DNA from 4 places in the Desulfobacterium sp. N47 genome. Region 2 is predicted to be linked to each of the others. Evidence: predicted binding sites of a transcription regulator. Region 2 holds the regulator's gene; each other region holds the start of a gene.
What was found. Region 2 encodes sigma-54, which starts transcription at its own class of promoters, with help from an activator protein. Its sites were predicted from a motif close to TNTGGCACANTTTCTGCTNT; they were not measured.
Positions count from the first base shown of each region.

Region 1: pseB (UDP-N-acetylglucosamine 4,6-dehydratase (inverting)) is a predicted target of sigma-54. The motif match lies at 1,650-1,669, and genes of this name have one in related genera.
Region 3: glnD ([protein-PII] uridylyltransferase) is a predicted target of sigma-54. The motif match lies at 1,380-1,399, and genes of this name have one in related genera.
Region 4: VXK47_RS09230 (TorF family putative porin) is a predicted target of sigma-54. The motif match lies at 1,821-1,840, and genes of this name have one in related genera.

Region 1 is NZ_JBAMMY010000206.1:31,774-34,991, reverse strand. Features, by position in the region: gene pseC (UDP-4-amino-4,6-dideoxy-N-acetyl-beta-L-altrosamine transaminase) at 1-407, opposite strand, end outside; gene pseB (UDP-N-acetylglucosamine 4,6-dehydratase (inverting)) at 438-1,532, opposite strand; gene VXK47_RS13475 (DVU0524 family FlgM-associated protein) at 1,946-2,323, shown strand; gene flgM (flagellar biosynthesis anti-sigma factor FlgM) at 2,347-2,667, shown strand; gene VXK47_RS13465 (methyl-accepting chemotaxis protein) at 3,090-3,218, opposite strand, start outside.
Region 2 is NZ_JBAMMY010000285.1:31,234-34,451, forward strand. Features, by position in the region: gene VXK47_RS18240 (PTS sugar transporter subunit IIA) at 1-176, opposite strand, end outside; gene hpf (ribosome hibernation promotion factor) at 229-762, opposite strand; gene rpoN (RNA polymerase factor sigma-54) at 775-2,211, opposite strand; gene lptB (LPS export ABC transporter ATP-binding protein) at 2,213-2,935, opposite strand; gene VXK47_RS18260 (LptA/OstA family protein) at 2,936-3,218, opposite strand, start outside.
Region 3 is NZ_JBAMMY010000079.1:8,293-11,510, reverse strand. Features, by position in the region: gene VXK47_RS04890 (phospholipase A) at 1-1,191, shown strand, start outside; gene glnD ([protein-PII] uridylyltransferase) at 1,430-3,218, shown strand, end outside.
Region 4 is NZ_JBAMMY010000138.1:40,963-44,180, reverse strand. Features, by position in the region: gene VXK47_RS09235 (ammonium transporter) at 1-784, opposite strand, end outside; gene VXK47_RS09230 (TorF family putative porin) at 808-1,632, opposite strand; gene VXK47_RS09225 (hypothetical protein) at 2,224-3,218, shown strand, end outside.

The DNA of each region.
Region 1 (3,218 bases), on a different contig from region 2:
TAATTGCAGGGCTGGCCGGCATAATCAACAGCGATGATGGCTTTTGTGCTGGGTGTGATTTTTTCCTCAATTCTGTCCGGGTCGATCAGGAGTGTATCTGAATCCACATCCACAAACACCGGCTTGCCGCCTTGATACACCACACAGTTGGCTGTAGCCGCAAAGGTCATCGGAGAAACAATAACCTCATCACCTGGTCCTATATCTATGGCATGCATAGCTGCATGCAGCGCTGCAGTTCCATTGCTGACCACTACGGCGTGTTTCGCGCCGGTAAAATCGGCGAATGCTTCCTCGAATTCGGGCACCTTTGGACCAGTGGTCAGCCATTCGGAGCGCAGAGCTTCAACAACGGCAGCGATGTCTGAAGCATCAATATATTGACAACCGTAGGGAATATCCATCATACGTTTTCCTCACACGGCCATACTTGAGATCTAATTATGGTCATGTACGAATCCTTCTTCTGAGTTAAGAAGATTTAAGACAAATTTTTCATTCAGCCGATGGATGGTGCTGAGGAAATTATTGTATTCGTCATCTTGCGATTTCGCAGAATCTGCGATGAGTTTCGATAAATCCTCTATGCTCAACCATTCATCATTCAGGTTGCTTACATAGGTAAAATCCTCGGGTAGAGGGGTGCCATTATTATAATTTTGCCTTTGCCACCAGGAATAATTTGGCATAATTACAAACATACCGTCGTAGACGACAGTATTTCTTCCTTCTTCTTCCATCAAAAGGGCTTCATGAAGTTTTTCGCCTGGGCGGATGCCGATAATTTCTATCTCGCATTCCGGTGCTACGGCTTTAGCAAGATCGGTAATTCTCATGCTGGGAATTTTCGGAACAAAAATTTCGCCGCCCTGCATGTGGGTAATCGCCTTAATAACCAGCTCAACCGCCTGATCCAGAGTTATCCAGAATCGGGTCATTCTATCGTCCGTTATGGTAATCCTCCCTGTTTTCTTTTGCTCATTGAAGAGAGGAACCACACTTCCGCGGCTTCCGATAACATTTCCATATCGGACGCAACAGAAGCGGGTTCCACGAGATCCCGAATAGGAATTTCCCTGAATAAATATTTTTTCAGCACAAAGCTTGGTCGCGCCGTAAAGATTTGCAGGATTGACGGCTTTATCGGTACTTAATGCAACAACTTTTTTAACGCCTGTGTCTATTGCAGCATCAATAATATTTTCAGCACCATGAATATTTGTTTTAATTGCTTCAAAAGGGTTGTATTCACAGGAAGGAACTTGTTTAAGGGCAGCAGCATGAATTACCATATCAGCACCTTCCATAGCTCTTTTCAGCCGGTTTGAATCTCTAACATCCCCGATGAAATATCTGATAATATCTTCGCCAAATATTTGACGCATTTCATGCTGTTTTAATTCATCGCGACTATATACCCTTATCGTTTTGGGGTGGTATTTTTCGAGCATCACCTTGCAGAAGTGTTTACCAAAAGATCCTGTTCCCCCTGTCAAAAGAATTGTCTGTTTTTCCCAATTTATATTTTTCATATATTAATTATTTTCTCAGTTATAACTATTGCATAAGAAAGGGTTTGTTATTAGCATAAAAGATATTTATTCATATTAACCGAAACGGTTGATGCTAATATATCGTTTAAGTTTATTTAAGCAAAAGATGTGCCATATAAAGACAACGCTATCGCCAGGGAATCTTCTGCTGATATATTTTATTGCGGACACTTTAATGGCTTACGCCGGAAATCTTTCATGACAATTTCTTTATGAAAACTGCAAACAATAAAATTTAAAATATTGTTTCTTGTATGCTGAAAGGTGTGTCAAATAATTGTCATATTGAAATAAATAAAAAAACTATTTTTTTGCTAAAGTTTTATTGTTTATAGCCGATACTATGTTTGAATGGGTTTTATTTGTTAATATTCTGAATATGGGGTATTTTTATGGTTATTTCAGCATACCAGGTTAATAATGTATTAAGGGTTTACCATGATCAGCTTCGAAACAGCAGAGCATCGCGTAGACAGGTCAATAATTCGGCTCTATCACCGGATAGAGTCACTATATCTACAAATGCTAAACAAAAAGCTGTCAGTGATAAAATTGCATCAAGTATTGCAAATAAAATCAATCAGTATGGCACAAAAGACGAAATAGGGAATGAGTCATTAAATAAATTTGAAAAAGACCCGGAAATTCAGCAGAGCGTTTCCCAAAACATTCCTGCCGATCTTGTATTCAAAATGATTGATGATGATGGAGAAACAATAAAAATGTTTAATATTGAAGATATTAAACATTCTGATAATTCTGCCGCATAATGAGCTGAAAGAAGAGGTAATAAATGAAAATTGAAGATAAGATAGCAAATTACGAGATCAATAAACAGCTGTCAAAATCAATGTCTAATATTCAGGAAGGACAGCAGATTACGGACGGCAATAAAAATTACGAAACAAAAGCTGAAAGCAGAGATGCTATTGTCAATCTTTCCCGTGCTTCAAAAGAAGTCAGAATGGCAAATGAAGTCATATCACTGACTCCGGATATAAGAGAGAACAAAGTTTCGGAAATAAAAGATAAGATAGCATCCGGAACTTATGAGATCAACCATCAGGCAGTTGCAGCAAAACTTGCTGATGCTTTTATGGATGATATCCTCTAAAACGCAAAGAACAACTTTTTATAAACAACATAAAAGCAGATAAATCAATCAGGTATGCCATGAACAGCCTGCTTATTAGCCGGAGCCTTACCGGCCTTTTCCTGTTGACCTGCCAGCCCTTGACTCTTCATAAAACATGCAATCAAATATATTCTTTTAGTTTCTGAACCCACCACCTGAGGTGGAGGGCCCGGAGAGGTTTCTGGTAATTCGGTAAGAAATATTTAATATAAACGGGGTAAAGTGAAGCGTACCATGCCATGAGTTGCCCCCTTACAGAGGGTTTTCTGAGGCCTGTCGTTCTAAGGAAGGAGTCTTACTCTTTAAACTTTATGTTCTTTGACGATTTCATGTTACTCTTTATGAAACCGTCAAAGAACTTATCTGCTGGAAATAACCTGGCAATTGTTAATTTTATCTACTTAAAAATCTTTAAATCCATCATCATCCATAGGGATTAATTGTTCAGGTGTTAATTCTTTTTTGTTTCTGCCGGAACCCTGTTTTATTTCACGGTTGTTTGAATCAGAGGTTAAAAGAGCATTTTGCTC
Region 2 (3,218 bases):
CCAATTCCGGTGCTTCCGAGCCGTTCTCTTTCCATAATAACATTTACAAGCTCTTCGCTGTCTTTGCCCGTTATTTTGGAAACAGAATCAACTAGTTCCTGTATAATCCCATTCTTATCCGTCGATTTGAGATCGGTATTGATAGTATCTTTTTGTAATACTTCAAGAATTTTCATTTTATTCCATCATGCCTGCAAGTAAGCATATCGCCGGTATCAAAGCTGTTTATTAACTGATGGGTTGAATCAGGCCGTAATTTCCATCTTTTCTTCTATAAAGTACGTTGATCTTCTCTGATCGTGAGTTTGTAAATACAAGAAAATTATCATTAACAAGATCCATCTGCATAGCAGCTTCTTCAATATCCATGGGTTTGTATTCTATATTCCGTATCTCTATTTGCCCCACGCTTGATTCTTCATCAGATAAACTAATTTCATGGTCTCCGGTTATAGATTTATCTTTGTGGTTTACTCTGCGTTTGCGTATTTTTTGTTTATTTTTCTTTATCTGTATCTCAAGCTTGTCAGCAACCATGTCGACAGCCGAATACATATCGTTTGTCTCTTCTTTACCATATATACTCAATCGGTCGCCTGTGATATTTACTTCTGCGATATGGCGAAATTTTTCTATTAAAAGAACAACAGTTGCTTCCGCCGGGTTGTCCAAATATTTATCAAGCTTGTCCAGCTTCTCACAAATGTAGTCTTTAAGATTGTCAGAAGGATCGAGATTTTTAAAAGTAACGGATGTTTGCATATTAAATCCTCCTCATGGTTGTTTGCGTTTATTAGAAGAAAGTATTCTTAACATCTCTCTGTATTTAGCAACAGTTCTTCTTGCAATATTTACGTTATTTTTAACAAGTATTTCGGTTAGTTTATCATCACTGTAGGGTTTTTTGGGATCTTCGGATTCAATAATCTTTTTTATCATTTCCTGAACTCCGGAAGATGCAATAGTTTCACCATTTGAACGATTTATAGAACTATTGAAGAAATATTTCAATTCATAAATTCCCTGCGGAGTAAATGCATATTTATTCGTTGTGACTCTGCTTATTGTCGATTCGTGCATTTCGATATCCTGTGCGATATCTCTTAAAACCATGGGTTTCATGTAAGTTATACCTTTTTCAAAAAATTCCCTCTGGAATTTGAGTATGCTTTCCATGACCCTGTATATCGTTTTCTGGCGTTGCTGGATGCTTTTTATGAGCCAGGCGGCTGAACGAATTTTATCATTTATGTATTCCTTGGCATCTTTATTTATTTTTCCACCACTGCTGATTGTATTTTTGTAATAGGAATTAATTTTAAGTTTCGGCATTCCATCGTCATTTAATACTATTACAAAATCATTTTCCAGCTTATGTACATATATGTCCGGGGTTATATACTGAGGTTCTTCATCCGAAAATTTTCTTCCGGGCCTTGGCTCAAGGCCTTTTATGATATTTATTGCCACCAAAATTTCGTTGGGATCGGCTTTGAGTTCCTTTGATATGGCTTTATAGTTTCTGTTTTGAAGGTAATTAAGATGATGCTCAATAATTTCAGTTACTAAGGTATTGTCAAGATTAAGCTGCCTTGCCTGGATTAAGAGAGACTCTTTAAGATCTCTTGCACAAACACCCGGGGGATCAAAAGTCTGCAGCAGGGTCAAAACACTTTCAATCCTGTCGATTGAATAATTACTGTTAATAAATATTTCTTCAATGGAATTGTCAAGATATCCGTCTGAGTTTAAATTGCCGATAATCAAACTCCCGATTTCTTCATCTTCTTTTGTTGTGCAGGCCATAAGAAGCTGCCATAGCAGATGGTCGTTTAAAGATTCCTTAGCGGAAATAAAGGTTTCATAGCTTGGGGTTTCTTTCCTTTCAGTCTCGAAATGAGTTTTCCCCGGAGTATTATATTCGTCAATATAATTGCTCCAGTCAACATCGTAATTAATTTTTTCTTCTATTTTAATTTCTTTGTCTGCAGGGAGTTCCTGCTGAATCGGGTTTTCACTTCGTTCAACAGGTGAATCATCCGGATGTGAATCAAAAGACTCTTCCAGTAAGGGATTTGTCTCAAGCTCCTGACGTATTGTTTCCACAAGCTCAAGACGGGAAAGCTGCAAAAGCTTTATAGCCATCTGAAGCTGTGGGGTCATTACCAGTTGCTGGGATAATTTGAGCTGTTGTCTGAATTCAAGAGCCATATTAAAGTTTAAACTCGTCCCCTAAATAGATGCGGCGCGCAATTTCGCTGGAAGCGATCTTTTCGGGATTGCCCGCTTCAATTATTCTCCCGTCGCTGATGATATAAGCCATATCGCATACATCAAGAGTTTCTCTGACATTATGATCTGAAACCAGTACGCCAATGCCGCGATTTTTTAGATGCACAATAATATTTTTTATGTCAAGCACAGCCAGCGGATCTATTCCTGCAAAGGGTTCATCAAGAAGAATAAAGATCGGCTCTGTTGCCAGAGTGCGTGAAATTTCAAGACGTCTTTTTTCTCCCCCTGAAAGAAGTAATGCTCTTTGGTGCGAAAGATGACTAATGCCAAGCTCATCAAGAAGTCTGTCAGCGCGTTCATTCTGTTCCTTTGATGAGATAGGCTGCATTTCTAAAATTGCCATTATATTTTCTCTTACCGTAAGCTTTCTGAAAATTGACGGTTCCTGGGGAAGATAACCCAATCCTTTGCGGGCCCTAATGTGCATCGGGCAGCTGGTAATATCTTCATCATCAATTGAAATTTTACCTTCATCCGGTTTTACCATTCCAACGGCCATATAAAATATAGTGGTTTTACCTGCTCCGTTAGGACCAAGCAGTCCGAATACTTTGCCGCTTTCGACATTAAGTTCAACTGAATTTACAACTTTTCTTCTCTTGTAAATTTTAACAAGTTTATCAAGAAGCAATTTTGACATTTATATTCCTTTTCCATCAGATTCAAAGACAGCTTCAACACGATTGCTCCTGCTGCTTTCTATCTTAACATGTCCGTCATCTCTGAAAAAGGTAATTTTTGATCCGGTTATCGAATTATTTCCACTTGTAATTTTAGATCCGACTCCGGTTAATGTAAAAACTCTGGTACTTGTTGCATAAACAGCATGTTGGGTTATTGCAATTTTATCATCAAACAATATTTTAACATTTCCGGTTGCTATTATTTCTTTTATTGATTCTTTTTCTTTTGGGTTATCTTTA
Region 3 (3,218 bases), on a different contig from region 2:
ATATTGGTTGCAGCCTTTTTTGTTTTTTTAAACTCAGCAGCATTTGCAGCTGAATTTGAAACAATTATTGTACCTCCTTCCGATCCGGTTATTGCTGGTGATACCATAACTGTTGAAGTATATTTTATGAACCTTTCAAATCATGGCATTACCCTCCAAACCTCTGAATTGATTGAATCCAGATTAATTAAGGAAAATACGATTTCAGAACTCCAGTTAACTCCAAAACCTTTTGATTCTTTACATGAAATCGTTATCCCTGCAAACGGCTTTCTGAAAAAAGCATACACATGTGATGTTCCTGAATCTCTTGAAGGCAGTGTGGGCATAGAACTTGTCAAGTTTGCATCAAAAAGAGCATTGTTTAACATTCTTAAAAAAGGTGATAATAATACTACACAGTGTGTGATCGAAAAAGTAAAAGGTAACGACGCCGCTGAGGAGATTCAGACTCTTTTTCAATCGGAATTCCCATATTTTCCAACTCACGAACCCACCTATTTTGGTGTTGGCACTGATCCTGAAAAAAGTAAGTTTCAATTAAGTTTTAAGTACAATCTTGTTAATTTGACAAGAAACAACTCCTTGCTAAACGGATTCCATTTCGGTTATACGCAAACATCGTTGTGGGATCTTAAATCCGATTCCAAGCCTTTTGAAGATACAAGCTACAAACCTGAAATTTTTTATCTTACAAAAAACCTTAACCCTGGCATTCCATTAATGTCACATTTATGCTTTATGGGCGGTTTCCAGCATGAATCAAACGGTAAAGGCGGCACAGATTCCCGAAGTACCAATTTTTTATATATAAAACCCATTTTAGCCTTTAAGCTAGGCAATGATTATCATTTGAAAGTGGGACCAAAGGCCTGGATATATACAGGCAATGATGATCAAACCAATCCGTATATTGAAAATTACAGGGGTTATTTTGATCTTGAGCTTAAATTAGGTAAGCGGGACGGTCTTGTTTTGGGTTCAAACCTGCGTTATGGCAATAAAGGCGGCAGCATACAGGTGGATGCAACATATCCGATGTACAAGTGTCTTTTTCTGGATGTAAAAAAGACCTGGCTTAACCCGAACTTATACTTTCTTGTTCAGTACTATGATGGCTATGCAGAAAGCCTTATCCGTTATAACGAAAAGAGCCATGCGCTTCGGTTAGGAATTTCCATTGTCAGATAGAGCCAATTCATAATCGGCATCCTGCCGCCCATATCTGCGTTCCAGCGTTTTATAATACTCGATTTAAACCTCTTTTTCGGCTACAATAATGTAATATAATATTACATTATTGTTTAATCAAACATCTTACACAAATACATATAACAGCATAACCACTTAATATATCAGTTGTTTTTAATATTTATCAATTTGGCACAACTGTTGCTTTTAAGAGCGTATTAACAAGGAAAAATAATTTATGGCTATTGGCGCTGAAAAAAACCTGCATAACATAAAGTGCGAAAATGCAGCAGAAACGTTGCGGCGGGAAAGGCAAAAGCTTTATGAGGATTCTCTTAAAGAATATACGCCGGTGTTTCTTGAAAAGCATTCAAGACTTATGGATGATTATTTTATTGAAAGTTTTGAAAAAAGTAAAATAGGCCCGGTCATGGCGATCGGCAGGAATCCTTTTGCAATAATTGCGCTTGGCGGCTATGGCCGTGAAGAACAGTGCCTTTTTTCAGATGTTGATCTCCTTTTCCTTTTTGAGGACAGAGTTCCTGAACATACGGAAAAGCTTATAAAAGAGGTTGTATATCCTTTATGGGATATTGGCCTTGAGGTTGGCTATGCAACACGTTCCCTGAAAGAATGCATAAATATGGGCGCAAGTGATAATCAAATACTTACTTCACTTTTGGATGCCCGCTTTATATGTGGAATGTCATTTCTGTATTCAAGGCTGATGGAACAGGTTCACAAAAAAATTCTTAATAAAGGATCTGAGAAAATCATCAGAGGGCTTGTTGAAAGCAATTCGTTACGCCATCAGCGTTATGGGGATTCGGCTTATATGCTCGAACCCAATATCAAGGAAGGCCAGGGGGGGCTTAGAGATTATCATACTATTTTATGGATTGCGCGTATTCTCTCGGATATCAAAAAACCAAGAGATCTTGAATACTATGGTTATCTGTCTCACAATGACTTCAATGATCTTTCCGAATGCCTTTCTTTTATATGGCATGTAAGAAACAGGCTGCACTATCTTGCAGGAAGAAAATGCGACCAGCTTTATTTTGAATACCAGCCAAAGCTGGCCAATGAGCTAAAGTTCAAGCTGGAAAATGGCCATAAGCCTGTTGAAAGATTTTTAGGAGAACTTCATGGCAGGATGGAATTTTTAAAGCAACAGCTTATGATGTTTCTCTATGAGTTTGGTTATGACAGAAAGCAGCCGCGCAGAAGAAAATTTTTTAAACATACAAAAATTGATGGACTTGAAGTTACAAAAAGAGGCTCGCTTAATTTTATTTCTTCCGAAAAGATTCTTACTGACCCGGAATTACTTATAAAAATATTTGAAGAAAGTGTAAATCTTAGGATTCCATTGAGCGCTGAAGCCAAAAGACTGATAAAAGAATTCGGATACCTGATAGATGACACTTTCATATCTTCGGATTCTGCTATCCGGTCATTTGAGAAAATACTTGTTGCACCTCCTGCATCATTTAATGTTCTTACTGAAATGTTAAATACAGGATTTCTTGAGTGTTTCATTCCCGAGATAAAAGGGATAGTAAACAGAATTCAGTTTGATGAATATCATATTTATCCGGTAGACCGGCATTCCTTACGTACTGTTCGTACTATTAAAAATTTTGGCACCGGAGACGATATAACCGGAGACTGGTTGTGCGGCAATTTGTATCAGGAATTGAAAAACAAAAAAATACTATTATGGGCTGCCCTTCTGCATGATATAGGCAAAGGGGAATCCGGTGGGGGGCATTCCAAACGCGGAGCAAAAATTGCAAAAAATATCCTTTCCGGGATGGGATTTAAACGGGAAAAAGTTGAAACAGTTTCTTTTCTTATCAGAGAGCATCTTACGCTCATAAAAACAGCTACAAGACGTGATATTAATGATGAGGAAACTACTGTCTTTTGCGCCGGAATAGTGAAGGAAATTGAATTATTAAAAATGCTTTATCTTCTTACTGTTGCCGATTCCATCGCGACCGGACACAAAGCGTGGAATAACT
Region 4 (3,218 bases), on a different contig from region 2:
CGCCGCCCCACACCCAGTTTGCATATAAAGGGTAAACAATTCCGGCTATGAAAAATCCATATACAACAAAAGATTTGAATGTCCAGCGCTCAGCCATTGAGCCGGTCGGGATGGTTGCCGTGGTGTCCATAAATACCATCTGAAAAAGAAAGATAGAAAAAACGACAGCATCATAAGTAACGCCGGAAAGAAAAAAGCCCTTTGTGCCGAACAATCCGAAATCTTTTCCAAAAAGATTGATAATAAATTCTCCGTTAAGAACCGTGCCTCCACCAAGAGAGGCAACTCCTCCTACGCCTCCCATCTGTATTGCAAAACCACACATCCAGTATCCGAGCATGCCAATGCCGTAAACCATAAAATTCATTGCCATGGTATGTCCTGCATTTTTAGCTCTTGTAAACCCTGTTTCTGCAAGGGCAAAACCGGCTTGCATGAACATAACGAGAAAACCGCAGAAAAGCATCCATACCATATTGATCGCTATCCGGTTATGGCCGATCACATCAGCTAATTTTACGGCAAGAGGTTCGCTAGAACCCAAATTTTTCATGTCATCTGCTGTCGGTGCGCCTGATGTTGCACCGATCACATCAGCAGCGCCGCCCGTGCCCGCTCCGGTTGGATCCGGCTTTGGCCCGGTTGCCGGGGCAGTGGTTTCCGCCGCAGGTGCAGGTTGGGATATAACTGCCTTGTCTTCAGCCTCATCCCCGGCAAAGAGCATGCCCGAAAATGAGACACACAGCATACATACTAATATGAATAGCGTCATTAATTTTTTCATATATAACCTCTTCATAAATTTTCTTAAAATGTTAATGTGGCGTTTAACCCGCAAACAAAAGTGTCATCAAGTTTTCCGTTAAAGTTGTAGGAATTGCCGTCAATAGTCCTTTTAGCTTTGCCTGAAAGAGGAAACCAATACTGTACCAAGGGCTGTATCACAGCATTTTTTGCAACAGGAATAGTAAACCCGGCCTTGACCATTCCATCATGGAATGCATTGTATTTGTCTCCGGTATATGCGCCGGTTGATCTTTCATAGGTTTTCCAGTAATCGGAACTGCCAACAAAATATCCTGCTGAGGCTCCCATATCCAGGGTGATCTCCTTATAGACAGGAACGGACTGTGATACTGATAAATTTATATAAGTTCCGGTATATTCATTTATATCCTGGTATATAGCCAGCGTCGGGCTTAAAAGAGTATTATAAGTAGTCGAAATAAAAAATTCCTCGGTTTCATTCGCATATTTCGTATTATAATAAATATACCCGCCTGTAAGTGAAAGTTTATCAATATCATATTTATAACATAATGTGAGATCTGTCTCGTTGAAGCTTTTCTCGCCTGGTCTGTCAGGGACAAAAGACTGAGTCGGATGTTCATCAGTATCGATATTTCCCCACATTGAAGCATTAAACCCATTGTAGGAAGCCGTCAAGGTAGGCTGAATAACAGCGCTACGTGCGCTTAACTCATAGCCTCTGAAAATATACCTGTTAAAAACTCCAACCGAAGCGCTTCCTGTTACCTTGTGCTCCTCAGCGGGTTTTTCCGCACCAGCCAGTGATACATATGCCGTCATCATTAAAATAATAATACTTGCCAATAAAAAATACTTTTTCATTTTACCTTTCTCCAACTTAAGTTAGTTTATATAATTATTTTTGTTAACCCGTAAAAAGAACCATGCCTTATTACACACAGTTATGCATGTAAATAACTTGCCCGATAAAATCTCTCTTAATCATCCTCTCCTTTCCCCCCTTTTTTAAATATTACATAAATTTGCTAATGCCCGTGTTTGTCATTCATAAAGCTATAATCGTGCCAATTTCTAACTATTTGATATTGAAGATAAAGTACAAACATATAAATTACATAATTGTTATTATATGATGTATTATTTACATTTATGTATGGAAAGAAGAAAACGACCGGGGTAAAATCTAAAATCGTTTTTCAAATTACATCTCATAAGTATAGTAAGTGTTTATTATTAGCGTTGACCGGAAACCGGATAAATGCTATAAGCTATCCATTCCATTTAAAAAGCATTCTTCACCTTTCCGGTAATTATTGCCAAAATAAAAATAAGCACGCTTTCAGAAAATGAAGAATTAAGGATATAAATGCTCATGCAACACCTGGATATAATAATGAATTTTCCAGACACCTGAACTGTTGTTTAAACAATTCCATATCAGGAGAATAGCTTGTGACATTTTGGAGCGTAAGAGAATCGCTAAGTATGGCAAATAGATTGAGACGTTCATATTATGAGCTTTTAAGAGATGATCTGGATCAGTTTTTGCTTAAATATGCTCTTATTGATTCCTATAATAATTTTCTAAACAAAAACGCCGCCTATCCTTTTGTTGAAAAAAGAGAACTAAAGCCTCGTACCCGAATAAACGACATAGAGTATGAATCTCAGAATACATTTCTAATAATATTTATTGAAGACTCAATTCCTGCGAACCATAAAAAATATATCAGATTCTATGACATAAATAAAACAACTAAGGATAATATAATAAAGTCAAAGACTTTACCTCTTGATTGTGCGTTCGACAGAAGTCAGAAATTTTTTGATTCGGCGCGTTTCTTTGATTTTATGCAGATACTTCTTCCTGTTGATTATGCACTTCTTATTCAAAGAGATCCCGCAAGCAAAACAAACGACAGATATGTTCTGTCACATTTTCACGTCCGGATAGACTGGCCTGTGGTGGAAGCAGCAGAAAATCTCGCGGTTAACCTACGTTATATTTCAAAGGATATTTACGAAAAAGGAGATAAGTACGCTGAAGATATTCAGAAGAAATTCTTTGAATATTATGGTCTTCCCGTGATGGCAGGAGGCAGAAGAACAGCTGCGATAGTGGCTGCACAGTATTTTAAAAGAAATCCCTGTATTACTACTATTTATGTTGGAAGCAGCGGATCAAGATCTCTGACACGTATCTCGGAACGCGGTGTTTCAAAAGCTATATTGATGAAGTTTACTGAAGACGAAATTAATCAGATTGCTGCATCAAACTACATTTCTTATAATTCTTTCAAAAAACATTATGTTGTGGCAAAAGACAAAAAGGATAATATTTGTATATTCCAGGCAATTTATACTTTTACTGACCATGCAAGACCGCCGGATGATGGGAAACTTAGAGAATTAAGACCGGATCTATACTGGCAGGCGGTTGAAGGCCA